One region of the Clostridium sp. DL-VIII genome, then DNA from elsewhere that is predicted to be linked to it. Evidence: riboswitches for the same ligand, from Rfam matches in the RefSeq annotation. Region 1 holds a riboswitch; each other region holds the start of a gene.
The links. A riboswitch is a leader RNA that binds a small molecule or an ion and turns the genes downstream of it on or off. The one in region 1 is predicted to bind S-adenosylmethionine.

Region 1 (3,180 bases):
ATATCATCACTTTTTTTATTCTTTAGAATTTATAATAAATTTAAATCTGTGGATAATTGTTATAAATGGCCATTTTATTATAGTTAAATGGGATAAAAAATAAGGTGGAATAATTTTTGGGCTTGAATAGATATCAGAGAAAAATATATAGTAAAGTTAATGCTAATGGAAATAAGAAAGGTTATAGCTTAACTTAGCAACTAATAATTTCAGCTTTGGTTATGCTTGACTTGTATTTCTTAAAATATTGAAGTATTAAGTAAATTATAAAAAGAATAGGAAAAATAAATACGAAAGCTTAGAGGAAAATTATGAATATTTGTATAGAAACAGAAAGACTTATATTAAGAAAGTTTAATAATGATGATGCGTCAAAGCTGCAAGAAATATGCGGTGAACAATACATATTAAAATGGATGCCAGACTGGGGAGTTTCAATGGAAGTCAGAAAAGAATGGCTGAAGGCGTTGATTGAGCAATATAAGAGCATAGATAAAGAAAATATAAGAGTATGTCTTGCTGTAACTCTTAAAGATAATGGAAAATTAATAGGAATGATAGCGATACAAAATAAGGAAGAAGTAAATAATGAGACTGAGCTGGCCTATTTCATAACAGAAAACTTGAGTAATAAAGGATATATAACAGAAGCTTCCAAAGCCATAACTATATGGGCACTGAATAATTTTCAGCTAGATTATATAATTGCAATAATAGAACCAGATAATGTTCAATCTCAAAGGGTAATTGAAAAATGCGGCTTCATAAAACAAGGAACAAAGCATGTTGTAAATACTGGTGAAGAATATGAAAAATCTTATTATTATTATAGATTATATAATAAATGTTGATAATATCTAATGAAGGTATTGACATTATAATAAAACAAACATATACTAATCCTATAGGAAAAAACGAAAATTAAATAACTTATCAAGAGTGGTGGAGGGACTGGCCCCGTGAAACCCGGCAACCGATTATAAAATACAAATAATTAGGTGCCAAATCCTGCAGTTTAGGCTGAAAGATAAGAGAGCAAATTTTTATGCGATGATGCACTAGAGTTTAATCTCTAGTGCTTTATTTTTAATAAGCTTTAGGCGCAAAATAATAAACATAGTATAGAATGAAGTATTTTTCATAAATTTCAATCTATTATTTACTTTCATGCATTCAATCTTTATTTTGCTGTTAATGTGAAATGGAGATTTTTATATCAAAATATATGTGACTATTTTGATAAGAATTATTAAAGTATAGAAATAAATAAAAATGGGGGAAAAAATATGCCAGAATTAAGCAATAGGTTAGATTGGTTTTCAGAATCTATAATAAGAAAAATGACAAGAATAGCCAATAAATATGGAGCAATAAATCTTTCACAAGGATTTCCAGACTTTGATCCACCAAAAGAAATATTAGATGGATTAAAGGAAGTTTCAGATAAAGGACCTCACCAATATTCAATTACATGGGGAGCGCAAAACTTTAGAGAGAAATTAGCATTAAAACAAGAAAAGTTCATGGGAATTAATATAAATCCAGAGGAAAATGTACTGGTGACCTGTGGAAGCACAGAAGCAATGATGTGCGCAATGATGAGTGTATGCAATCCAGACGATAAGGTTATAGTATTTTCACCATTTTATGAAAATTATACTGCGGACACAATTCTATCAGGTTCAAAACCTATATATGTTGAACTAAAGCCACCAGCATTTAAATTTGATAAAGAAGATTTAAGAAATGCATTTAAGCAAAAGCCAAAAGCACTTATACTTTGCAATCCATCAAATCCTACAGGTAAGGTATTTACTGAAGAGGAGCTTTTATATATAGGAAGTCTTGCTAAAGAATATGATACTTTTGTAATTACTGATGAAGTTTATGAGCACATAATATTTAAGCCATACAAGCATACTTATTTAGCAGCACTAGACGGAATGTTTGAAAGAACCATATCCTGCAGCTCTTTATCAAAAACATATTCAATTACAGGCTGGAGGCTTGGATATATTATAGCCAGTAAAGCAGTAATAGAAAATTGTAAGAAAGTTCATGACTTTTTAACAGTAGGAGCAGCAGCGCCTCTTCAAGAAGCGGCCATTAAGGGATTAGAATTTGGAGAAGAGTATTATGAAGTGCTAAATGAACTCTATGAAAATAAGAAAAAATTATTTTTAAGTGGATTAGATGAAATAGGGCTTAAGTATTATGAACCTCAAGGAGCATATTATGTCATGGTTGATATATCTGAATTTGGATATGAGGACGACTATGAATTCTGCAGGTGGCTTGCAAAAGAAATTGGAGTAGCAGCAGTTCCCGGTTCAAGCTTCTTCAGAGAAAAAGTAAATAATTATATAAGATTTCATTTTGCTAAGAAGGAAGAAACTTTAAAAGAAGCTCTTAAGAGACTTGAAAAACTTAAGGAATATAAAAAATAAATAGTTAATTACACCAATGATAAAAGCTATAGTTACAATACATTGGGGATTAAATACAATAACAATAAATTTCAGGGGGAATAAAAAATGAAGATTTTAAAAAAGTTAGCAGTACTAGTTGTTTTAGGAACAATAGGAGCAAGCTTAGCTGCTTGCGGAAGCAGTAAAGAAAGTGCAAAAACAGATAGCAAAGAAGGAAATAAGAATATTGTAGTAGGTGTTTGCCCAGGACCTTATGGGGATATGGTTAAGGAAGCGTTAGCTCCAGTGCTCAAAGCTAAGGGATATACAGTTACAACTAAGGAATTTAGTGATTACATTCAACCGGATAAAGCATTAGATAACAAGGAAATAGATGCAAATTTATTTCAACATACTGAGTATTTAAAAAAATTCAGCGCAGATAATAATTTGAATATTTCACCAGTAATAGTTGTACCAACTCTTGGAATGGGGATATTCTCAAATACAATAACTTCTTTAGATCAATTAAAGGATGGAGCAAAAGTAGCAATACCAAATGATGCATCAAACTTAGCAAGAGCCTTAAAATTATTAAAAGACAATGGAGTTATTAAATTAAAGGATAATATCGATGAAACAAAAGCGACTGAAAAAGATGTTGCTGAAAATCCTAAAAATATCAAATTTACTCCAATTGAAGGAGCGCAGCTTGCAAGAAGCATAGATAGTGTTGATGCTGCAGCAATTCCTGGAAATTTTGCTTTTGCCT
Region 2 (3,180 bases), 1.4 Mb from region 1:
GTAAAACCTTATTTACATTTGTTTCTATTAAATTGTAGCATTTGAAATCCCCATTAGCAATATAATCTACGAAGAATTTGGATGTGATATCAAAACAGAATAAAAAATATAAATAGTTTTAGGGTATAACCTTAATAATTTTGTAATTGATATACCATATCTTTAATAGTATAATCAAATAGGAAGTAAGCCAAGATGGAACATTTGGATATAATTTACTTTCATAGACTTAACTAAGGAGTAGAAAAGATGAATTATATTTTAGCAATGGTAGTATCTCTTTTAGGAGCATTAATTACCATGCCTTTTCTTATGAAGCTAGCTAATAAAGTACAGTTTACGGATAAGCCTAATAAAAGAAAACAGCATAAAATGCCAACACCATTATGCGGAGGTATAGCTTTATACATTGGATTTTTTATATCATATTTTATGTTTTATAAAGACGAAGATCACCCATACAAGCAAGTAACAGTGCTTGTTGCAGCTACTATGATATTATTAATAGGATTAATTGATGATTGGTATAAGACAAAGGGAAAGGAATTTGCCATATTTCCTAGGCTTGTTATTCAATTGTTATCTGCAATTTTAGTATTTAAAGCAAACATTTTTTTTGGAGGATTTACAAATCCATTTACAAGTTCTTATATAGAATTTAGTCCAGTAGTGAAATTTATACTTACGATAACCTGGATATTTGGAGTTACCACTGTAATTAATTGGTCTGATGGAATGGATGGGTTAGCAGGAGGTTTATCCTTAATATCAGCAGCAACTTTTTTTGCAGCAGCAATAATATTAAATCAAGATGAATCAGCAGTAGTATCTATAATGCTTGTGGGAACTATTTTGGGATTTCTATATTATAATAAATTCCCTGCAAAAGTGTTTATGGGGGATTCAGGAGCAAATTTTTTAGGATTTATTTTAAGTATCACAGCATTAGAAGGGGCATTTAAGCAGGCAACTGTTTTAAGTTTGTTTATACCAATATTAGCGTTAGCAGTACCGATTTTTGATAATTTATTTGTTATATTTAAAAGATTTTCTGAAGGGAAACCAGTTTATCAGGCAGATAGAAGTCAAATACATTTTAGACTAGAAGAAAAAGGCTTTACTACTGTTCAAGTTGTTAAATACATAATGTTAATCAGCTTAACTTTTAGTATATTATCCATAATTTTATTATTAGTTAAGAAGTAATAGATAAATAATATAAGACAAGTAACTAAAATTTAGAAATGAAATCTTTACAAGTAAGATTTTCAAAGATATAATAATTAATTATAAGACTTATCAAGAGTGGTGGAGGGACTGGCCCGAAGAAACCCAGCAACCGATATATTTATATATAAGGTGCTAAATCCTGCAGCGTAATAGAGCTGAAAGATAAGGTGTTTTTGATTGCTTTTAAGCCTAAAGGAATGCCTTTAGGCTTTTTATTATGCAAAAAACAATAGAACTAAAAATAGAAAACTGTGCACTGTAAATCACCTAAGCACAATTTTAATATAACTATTGAAATTTAGAGCTGAGCAGCATTTAACTGTAAAATGTAGATTATCTAAGCAAGGTTTTTAAAATTTAAAGTTAAGCAGCATTTAACTGTAAATTGTTAACTGCTAACTGCTAACTGTTAACTGTATAAGGGGGGGCATTATTATAGAATCTTTGAAATTAGATATAAATAGGGAAGAAGTTCTTAGGTATCTTGGCTATAAGGGACAGGATATAGATAAAAACATTAGTATAATGATTCATGAATGCAGAGAGGAAATCAAAAAGATAATTATGCCTAGAGTTGTGTATAGTTATAATGATATAAGGCAAGACGATGAAGGCGTAGAAGTTATTACTACTAATTTGATTTTGAAAGGAAAGGATATACGGGAACATTTAAAAAATTCGAAACAATGCGTACTTATGGCTGTAACATTAGGAAATGAAATTGAAAGGAAAACTAGATTGTATGAGAAAACTAATTTAACAAGAGCGCTTATATTAGATGCTTGTGCTACAACTGCAGTTGAAGAAGTTTGCGATATAGTAGAGATCAATATAAAGGAAAAAGCTATTCAAGAAGGTATGGATATAACTTTTAGGTATAGTCCAGGCTATGGAGATTTACCCTTAGATGTACAAAATAATTTTTTAAGGTCATTAGATGCTCAAAGGAAAATAGGACTTACTGTATCTGAAAATAATTTGTTGTTTCCTAGAAAATCTGTTACGGCTATAATAGGAATAATTGATAATGGAATTAAAAAGAAAAAGAAGAGCTGCAAAGAATGTAATAACTATGAGAATTGCAGCTTTAGAAGAGAGGGAGAAAACTGTGGGGCTTAAAGAATATATAAAGGATAACATATTAATTTTTGATGGAGCAATGGGAACAATGCTTCAAAAAAAAGGTTTAAAACTTGGAGAAAATCCGGAACTTTTAAATATAAAGGAGCCATATATTATAGAGGAAATTCATAAAGAGTATATAAATAGTGGAGCAAATGTGATAACAACAAATACTTTTGGTGCCAATGAACTTAAGCTTAAACTCTGCAATTTAGAAGTTGAAGATGCAGTAGATGCAGCAGTAAAGATTGCTAAAAGAGCTAAAGGTGACAGCAATACATATATTGCTTTAGATATTGGTCCGATAGGTGAACTTTTAGAGCCTATGGGTACTCTAGGTTTTGATAGAGCATATGAGATTTTCAAGCGCCAGGTAATTCAAGGAACTAAATCAGGGGTAGATATAATCCTGATTGAAACAATGACTGATTTATATGAGCTTAAAGCAGCAATACTTGCAGCCAAGGAAAACTCAGATTTACCTGTGTTTTGTACTATGACCTTTGAAGAAAACCTAAGAACTTTTACAGGGTGCTCCCCAGAAGCTATGGTGCTTGTCTTGGAAGGCTTAGGAGTTGATGCACTTGGGGTTAACTGCTCTCTTGGACCAAAACAATTAAAACCTGTAATTGAGGAAATATGCAGTATAGCCCATATACCAGTAATGGTTCAGCCAAATGCAGGACTTCCGACATTATCAATAGGAAATGAGACAAGATATGATGTTACTAAAGAAGAATTCGCAGATACTTTATGCGGTTTTATAGATTCTGGTGTTAGAATTATTGGAGGATGTTGCGGAACAACTCCAGAGTATATTAAGGAATT
Region 3 (3,180 bases), 1.9 Mb from region 1:
AAGACAATACATGTTACTACCATATAATCTGTTTGGAATCTTTGATAACCATAGCTTATCGCTACTTGACCAAGTCCTCCGCCTCCAATTGTTCCTGCCATTGCTGAATACCCAACAATACTTATTATTGTAAGTGTTATTCCAGATGCTATTGAAGGAATTGCTTCTTTAAGCATAACCTTAAATATAATTTGAGTATTTGATGCCCCAAAGGATTTTGCTGCCTCAATCATTCCTTTATCAACTTCTCTAAGTGCTGATTCTATTATTCTTGCTACAAATGGAGCTGCTGCAATCGTAAGTGGAACAATAGCTGCCTCTGTCCCTATTGATTTTCCAGCAATAAATCTAGTTAAAGGTATTATTGCAACCATTAATATGATAACTGGAAAACTTCTTAATATATTAATTATTAAATCTAAAACAGTATAAACAACTTTATTAGGTTTTAATCCATCCTTTGCAGTAACTGTTAAGATTATTGCAGGTATGAATCCTAAAATAAGTGAACCAATAGTTGATGCAAAAACCATCTCTAATGTTTCTATTAAAGCTTTTACTATTATCGCATTCATTATTCAATTACCTCCAATAAGATATCTCTATTTTCAAGATATTTTATAACCTTGTCCTTATCTTCTTCTTTAATATTTATTACAAGCCCCCCTAGTACTTCACTTCTAAATCTTTCAAGCTTACCCCAAACTATTGAAAAATCTATTTCGAGTTCTCTTGCCATTTTGGTTATAAGCGCATTTTCTGATGAATCACTTGGGAAGAATAGCTTAATATTAACTCCCTCATCAGGTAATAATTCATCATCTTCTTCACCCAAGAATTTCTTAAGAGACTTTCCAGGCTTTAAGAATAAATCTTCTGCTCTTCCTTCTGCTTTTATTTCTCCACCATCTAATAATGCAACTTTTTCACATATTTCTTTTATTACTTCCATTTGATGAGTAACCATGACTATTGTAATTCCTAGTTCTTTATTTATCTTAGAAAGTAATGCCAAAATATCTTTTGTAATCTTAGGATCTAAAGCTGATGTCGCTTCGTCACAAAGTAATACCTTAGGATCTAATGCTAATGCTCTTGCTATTGCTACTCTTTGTTTCTGACCACCACTAAGCTCGGATGGCTTGCTTAATTTTTTATCTTTTAATCCAACTAAATCCAGTAATCTTGATACCTTGTCCTTGATTTCGTTTTTATTATATCCCCACACTTCAAGTGGAAGAGCTACATTATCAAAAACATTCTTTCTCTGCATAAGATTGAAATTTTGAAAAATCATCCCCAAATCTTTTCTAAATTCCCTTAAACTTCTGCCATCTAATGAAGAAACTTCTTTCCCCATTACATTTATTGATCCTCCATCATAAGATTCAAGACCGTTAATGCATCTAAGTAATGTAGATTTTCCTGCACCACTATGACCTATTATTCCATAAATTTCGCCTTCTTTAATGTTTAGCGATACATCTTTTATAACTTGTGCTTCCCCAAAATTTTTAATTACGTGTTTAATTTCTATCAAAACACATTTCCTCCTTTGACTTTGTTTTGTTAGTTTCCGGATAACTAAGGCAGCAAAATAAAATAATTATTAATCACTTTAATAATGCACCTCAAAACAAAAGCGCCAGAGAATAAATCTCCAGCGCATAAATACCACTCAAATTTATCCTCTCATCTTTCAGCTACTCTGCTGCTGGAATTAGCACCATATAAATATTGAGATAAACAATATTTCGGTTGCCGGGTTTCATAGGGCCAGTCCCTCCACCACTCTTGATAAGACATCAGATTATTTAATTTAGTTTCTTAAATGATTATATAAACAATTTTTTCATTTGTCAACATCTAAAAACCAACCACAAAATCCAATTAATTTATTCAATTCAAAGCATTATGCTCGGATTACTATAATTATTATATATATTCTGTAATTATTTTGCAAGAACTTTTTCCTAATTTAAAATAATTTCCAATACAAACGATTATTTCAAAGTAAATACTTATAAATTTCTAAAATAGAACCATGCATATACTAGAGAAATCTGTTTATGCATGGCTTTCTATTCTATCATCTTTTTTATTGTTTCATGTGATTTAAGCTACATTTTTTTCTTTGGCTATACTTGTTACTGTGCTCCAATTTGCTGAACATTTAGGAGATATTTCTACATGTTTTTTTATATATGCTGTCATTAAGCTTCTTACCTGTCCATCATCACCAAGAGCCTTGCCAGAATCATAAGTTACTATGCTTGGATCAGTATTGCTCAATCCTGCTGCCTTCATAAAACCGCCACCGCCATTATATCTGTAATTATTGATTGCAACAGTAAATTCATCTGAATCTTTTACCTCTACTCCATTGACTTTTAAGTTCTTTATTCTATTTCCTGAAATAACTCTTCCAGTTTCTTTATCAACAGTACATGCAGGCTGAGTTAAATCTATATCATAAGTTGCACCATATAGTTGATCTAAGTTATAATCAGGAATATTTAATACTGAATCTTTAGTTATTGCTGAATTATTTCCACTTGTTTGGGCATAATACCTAACTGAATATTCCATCCAATCTTTTAACTGTCTGCCGTTCATCTTAACTCCATATAAAAAGTTTTCAAAAACATAAACCGCCATCATATCTTTAATGGTAATATCACCACTTGGTATATATGCAGTTTCACTTAATGGTGCTGCTATAGACAATTGTGTTCCTGCACTTTCTTTTTGAACTTCATTAATTAATTCCATAATTGCTGTCGGCTTACTAGTTTGATCCTTTCCAGTAAATTCTCCAGTTGAAGTTCCAATCTTTGTGTTTACATATTTTATTGTAGCATCTTCATATGGATTGATTAAATTAACTATGTCTGGATCATCTTGTATACTATTATCTATATCAACATTCTTTGTTGAAAGCCCAGAAACTTTCCCATTTGAATCAACATTGATATTTATTTGTGCAATTCCTGTTGCCCCTTTAGTTGATTCAACTATTGGAACGATTTTACCTTCAGGATTCTTTTTAGTTAAGTCATTAACCTTTAGATGAGTATGCCCTGCAACAATTGCATCTATACCGCTAACTTGAGTTGCTATTGCATTAACTTCATTTTCTGGCAAAACATCTGCAGCACTTTCTTGACCACTATGTGCTGA
Region 4 (3,180 bases), 3.2 Mb from region 1:
GGAGTACTTACAGACCCTGTTGTAGGGTCTATATCTCCACTTGCATGTATTAATTTAGTTCCAAAATTCATAATTACACCCCTCTTATTCAGTTAACAGTTAGCAATTAACAGTTAACAATTATTGATTAATTTGCTACGTAAATTCTTTAAATTTTAAAATTATGTTTTTGAAAAGCCGTCAGCTTTTCTTCCTAAACTCTTAATTATTAACTCTGAACTTAGTTAATTGCGTTGTCTAAGTCACCTATTAAGTCATTAATATTTTCTATTCCTACTGATAATCTTAATAGATATTCATCTACACCTAACCTTTGCTTTATTTCTTCTGGAATCTCTGAATGAGTTTGAGTAAATGGATATGTTATTAAGGTTTCCACTCCTCCTAAACTTTCTGCGAATCTTATGACTTTAACACTCTCTAGGATTTTAGGAACTAATGCTTTGTCCTTGACTCTAAAAGATAGTGTTGCTCCAAAACCTGTTGATTGTTTCTTATTTATCTCATATCCTTCTGAACTCTCTAAACCAACATAATAAACTTTTTCTACTTTAGAACTTTTCTCTAAAAATTTTGCTATCTTTATTGCATTTTCTTGAGATCTATCTAATCTTATATGTAATGTCTTTAATCCTCTTAAGACCAACCATGAATCAAATGGAGATAATGTTGCTCCTGTTGACATATGAATCTTTCTAAGCTTTTGCAAAATTTCTTCATCATTTCCAACTATAAATCCTGCCAATAAATCATGGTGTCCACCCAAAAATTTTGTTCCACTATGAATTACTAAATCAGCACCTAATTCCAATGGCTTTTGATAATAAGGTGTTAAAAAAGTATTGTCCACAATTAATAGTAGATTTTTTTCCTTAGTTATTTCTGCTACTGCTTCTATGTCTGTCACCTTCATCATTGGATTCGAAGGAGTTTCTATAAAAACAGCTTTTGTGTTTTCTCTTATAGAGTCTAATATATAATTAATGTTTGTTGTATCAACAAAAGTTACTGTTATCCCAAAATCTCTATAAATGTCATCAAACAACCTATATGTACCTCCATATAAGTCATCAGATAAAATTATATGATCCCCAGATTTAAATAAGTGTATACAGGCATTAACCGCTGCAACTCCTGACGAAAATCCTATTGCTGATTCCCCACCTTCTAAAACAGCTAGTGTTTTTTCGGCTTCTTCGCGTGTTGGATTTTGAGCTCTTGAATAATCATATCCTGTACTATTATTGAGTCCATGATGCTTAAATGTAGCTGACTGATATATTGGAAAACTTATTGCTCCGGTAACTTTGTCCCCACCTGATACCCCACTTACTGCAATTGTTTCAAAAGATTTTTTTAGTGCCATTTTCTTGCCTCCTTAAATTTATATCTTACTTAATGCTTTATTAGTTATTATTTAATATTTATTTATAAGTTATAACTTATCAGCTAATAATATTTTTATTATTTTATAGTAATAAAAAAAGTCACTTCTCAAACAAGAAGTGACTGCATAGTCATAAGTTCTAATAAGACTTAATTCCTCTCATTTTTCAAGATATTCTCTTGCAGGATTTAGCACCAACGAAAAAATTCATTTTAAAAATTTTCTCAGGTTGCCGGGCTTCAAAGGGCCAGTCCCTCCACCGCTCTTAATAAGATTAACTTATATAAATATTCTTTTATTAATATTAATTATACATAGTTAAAAATCCTTGTCAATAAATATCAGTAAATTTATAAGTTTTCTGTAAAATAAATTTTTAAAAGATGATCTTTTAAAAATAATTATTGAATTACTCTCAAAAATCACCTTTTATACATATATTCTAAACTTCTATTCATATCTTAAAGCTTCAATTGGATCAAGACTAGCTGCCTTTTTAGCTGGATAATATCCAAAAAATACACCAATTGCCATTGAAAATGTGAAACTTATTAAAATTGTTGGAATTGATATTGATATTGGTGAATTTAATACTATACAAGCAATTATCCCCATACTGATTCCAAGTACTATTCCTATTGCACCACCTATTGAACATATTATAACCGATTCAGTTATAAACTGCATTTTTATGTGGCTGCTTTTTGCACCAAGGGCTTTTCTTGTTCCTATTTCTCTTGTTCTCTCCGTAACCGATACAAGCATTATATTCATTACTCCTATCCCACCTACAAGTAATGCTATGGCCGCAATTACAGATATTCCCATAGATATCATTCCTAGTACTGAAGTAATTGATTCCGCCTCATTTTTAAGGTTAGAAACTTGTAACTCCCAATATTTATTACTCTTATACAATTTATCCGTGTATTTCTTTATATCTTTAACTAGTTTATCTGAATCAGCATTAGGACTAGGTTTAATCATAAAATAAGAATAATTTTTATTTGTTTGATTAACCTTGGCCGTTGTTACAGGAATATATACATCTGTCTGTATATCTTTTTCAGTTGCTGTAGATCCACCTCCCTCTAAAAATGATGGCGGTTCATACTTGTACACCCCAACAATAACATATGTTTCAATATCATCTTGTATATAAACCTTAATTTCTTTACCTAAAGGATCTGACTTTCCCTTAAATATATTATTAACAAGCTTTTCAGAAACTACAGCACTCTTTTTTATTCCTTTAACATCTTTATCTGAAATGAATCTTCCACTAAGCATCTTTATATTATTTACATCCTTAAAACCATCGTTTACTCCAACAGTTGTTACATTCGCATATAGATATCCATCCTTTACTTTACCACTTCCTTCTTGGGCTGATATACTTATACTGCTTATTCTATCAAAGAATGCATCATGAAGTGCATTTATTTGATCTAGAGATACAAGATCACTATCATCAGGCCTCTTGCTCGAACCACCTTGACTAGAACCGTCTATACTTTTTTCCCTTACATAAACCTGCATATTATTAGCACCTAACTTATCTAGTTCTCCTGATACCTTAGCAGTGATTGCACTTCCAATAGAAACAATGCCTATAACAGCGGATATTCCTATTATTATTCCAAGCATAGTTAATAAAGAACGCATTTTACTTGATTTTATTCCTGCTATTGCAAGCAGTATATTCTCTTTTATGAACATATCTCTTCACCATTTGGAAATCTCTTAATATACTTATCATTATGTCTTTCTGATACTATCTTTCCATCCCTTAA

Region 2: linked by a shared signal. The riboswitch ahead of CDLVIII_RS11310 (vitamin B12 dependent-methionine synthase activation domain-containing protein) and the one ahead of CDLVIII_RS17740 (pyridoxal phosphate-dependent aminotransferase) in region 1 are both predicted to bind S-adenosylmethionine.
Region 3: linked by a shared signal. The riboswitch ahead of CDLVIII_RS25940 (methionine ABC transporter ATP-binding protein) and the one ahead of CDLVIII_RS17740 (pyridoxal phosphate-dependent aminotransferase) in region 1 are both predicted to bind S-adenosylmethionine.
Region 4: linked by a shared signal. The riboswitch ahead of CDLVIII_RS02760 (PLP-dependent aspartate aminotransferase family protein) and the one ahead of CDLVIII_RS17740 (pyridoxal phosphate-dependent aminotransferase) in region 1 are both predicted to bind S-adenosylmethionine.

What each region holds. Positions count from the first base shown of each region.
Region 1 is NZ_CM001240.1:3,844,008-3,847,187, reverse strand. It holds gene CDLVIII_RS17745 (GNAT family N-acetyltransferase) at 312-851, shown strand; SAM riboswitch class I at 928-1,034, shown strand; gene CDLVIII_RS17740 (pyridoxal phosphate-dependent aminotransferase) at 1,287-2,447, shown strand; gene CDLVIII_RS17735 (MetQ/NlpA family ABC transporter substrate-binding protein) at 2,535-3,180, shown strand, end outside.
Region 2 is NZ_CM001240.1:2,474,344-2,477,523, forward strand. It holds gene CDLVIII_RS11305 (MraY family glycosyltransferase) at 250-1,206, shown strand; SAM riboswitch class I at 1,294-1,399, shown strand; gene CDLVIII_RS11310 (vitamin B12 dependent-methionine synthase activation domain-containing protein) at 1,666-2,349, shown strand; gene CDLVIII_RS11315 (homocysteine S-methyltransferase family protein) at 2,339-3,180, shown strand, end outside.
Region 3 is NZ_CM001240.1:5,697,532-5,700,711, forward strand. It holds gene CDLVIII_RS25935 (methionine ABC transporter permease) at 1-575, opposite strand, end outside; gene CDLVIII_RS25940 (methionine ABC transporter ATP-binding protein) at 575-1,540, opposite strand; SAM riboswitch class I at 1,690-1,804, opposite strand; gene CDLVIII_RS25945 (5'-nucleotidase C-terminal domain-containing protein) at 2,116-3,180, opposite strand, start outside.
Region 4 is NZ_CM001240.1:566,450-569,629, reverse strand. It holds gene CDLVIII_RS02765 (aminotransferase class I/II-fold pyridoxal phosphate-dependent enzyme) at 1-71, opposite strand, end outside; gene CDLVIII_RS02760 (PLP-dependent aspartate aminotransferase family protein) at 221-1,366, opposite strand; SAM riboswitch class I at 1,544-1,662, opposite strand; gene CDLVIII_RS02755 (ABC transporter permease) at 1,838-3,106, opposite strand; gene CDLVIII_RS02750 (ABC transporter ATP-binding protein) at 3,097-3,180, opposite strand, start outside.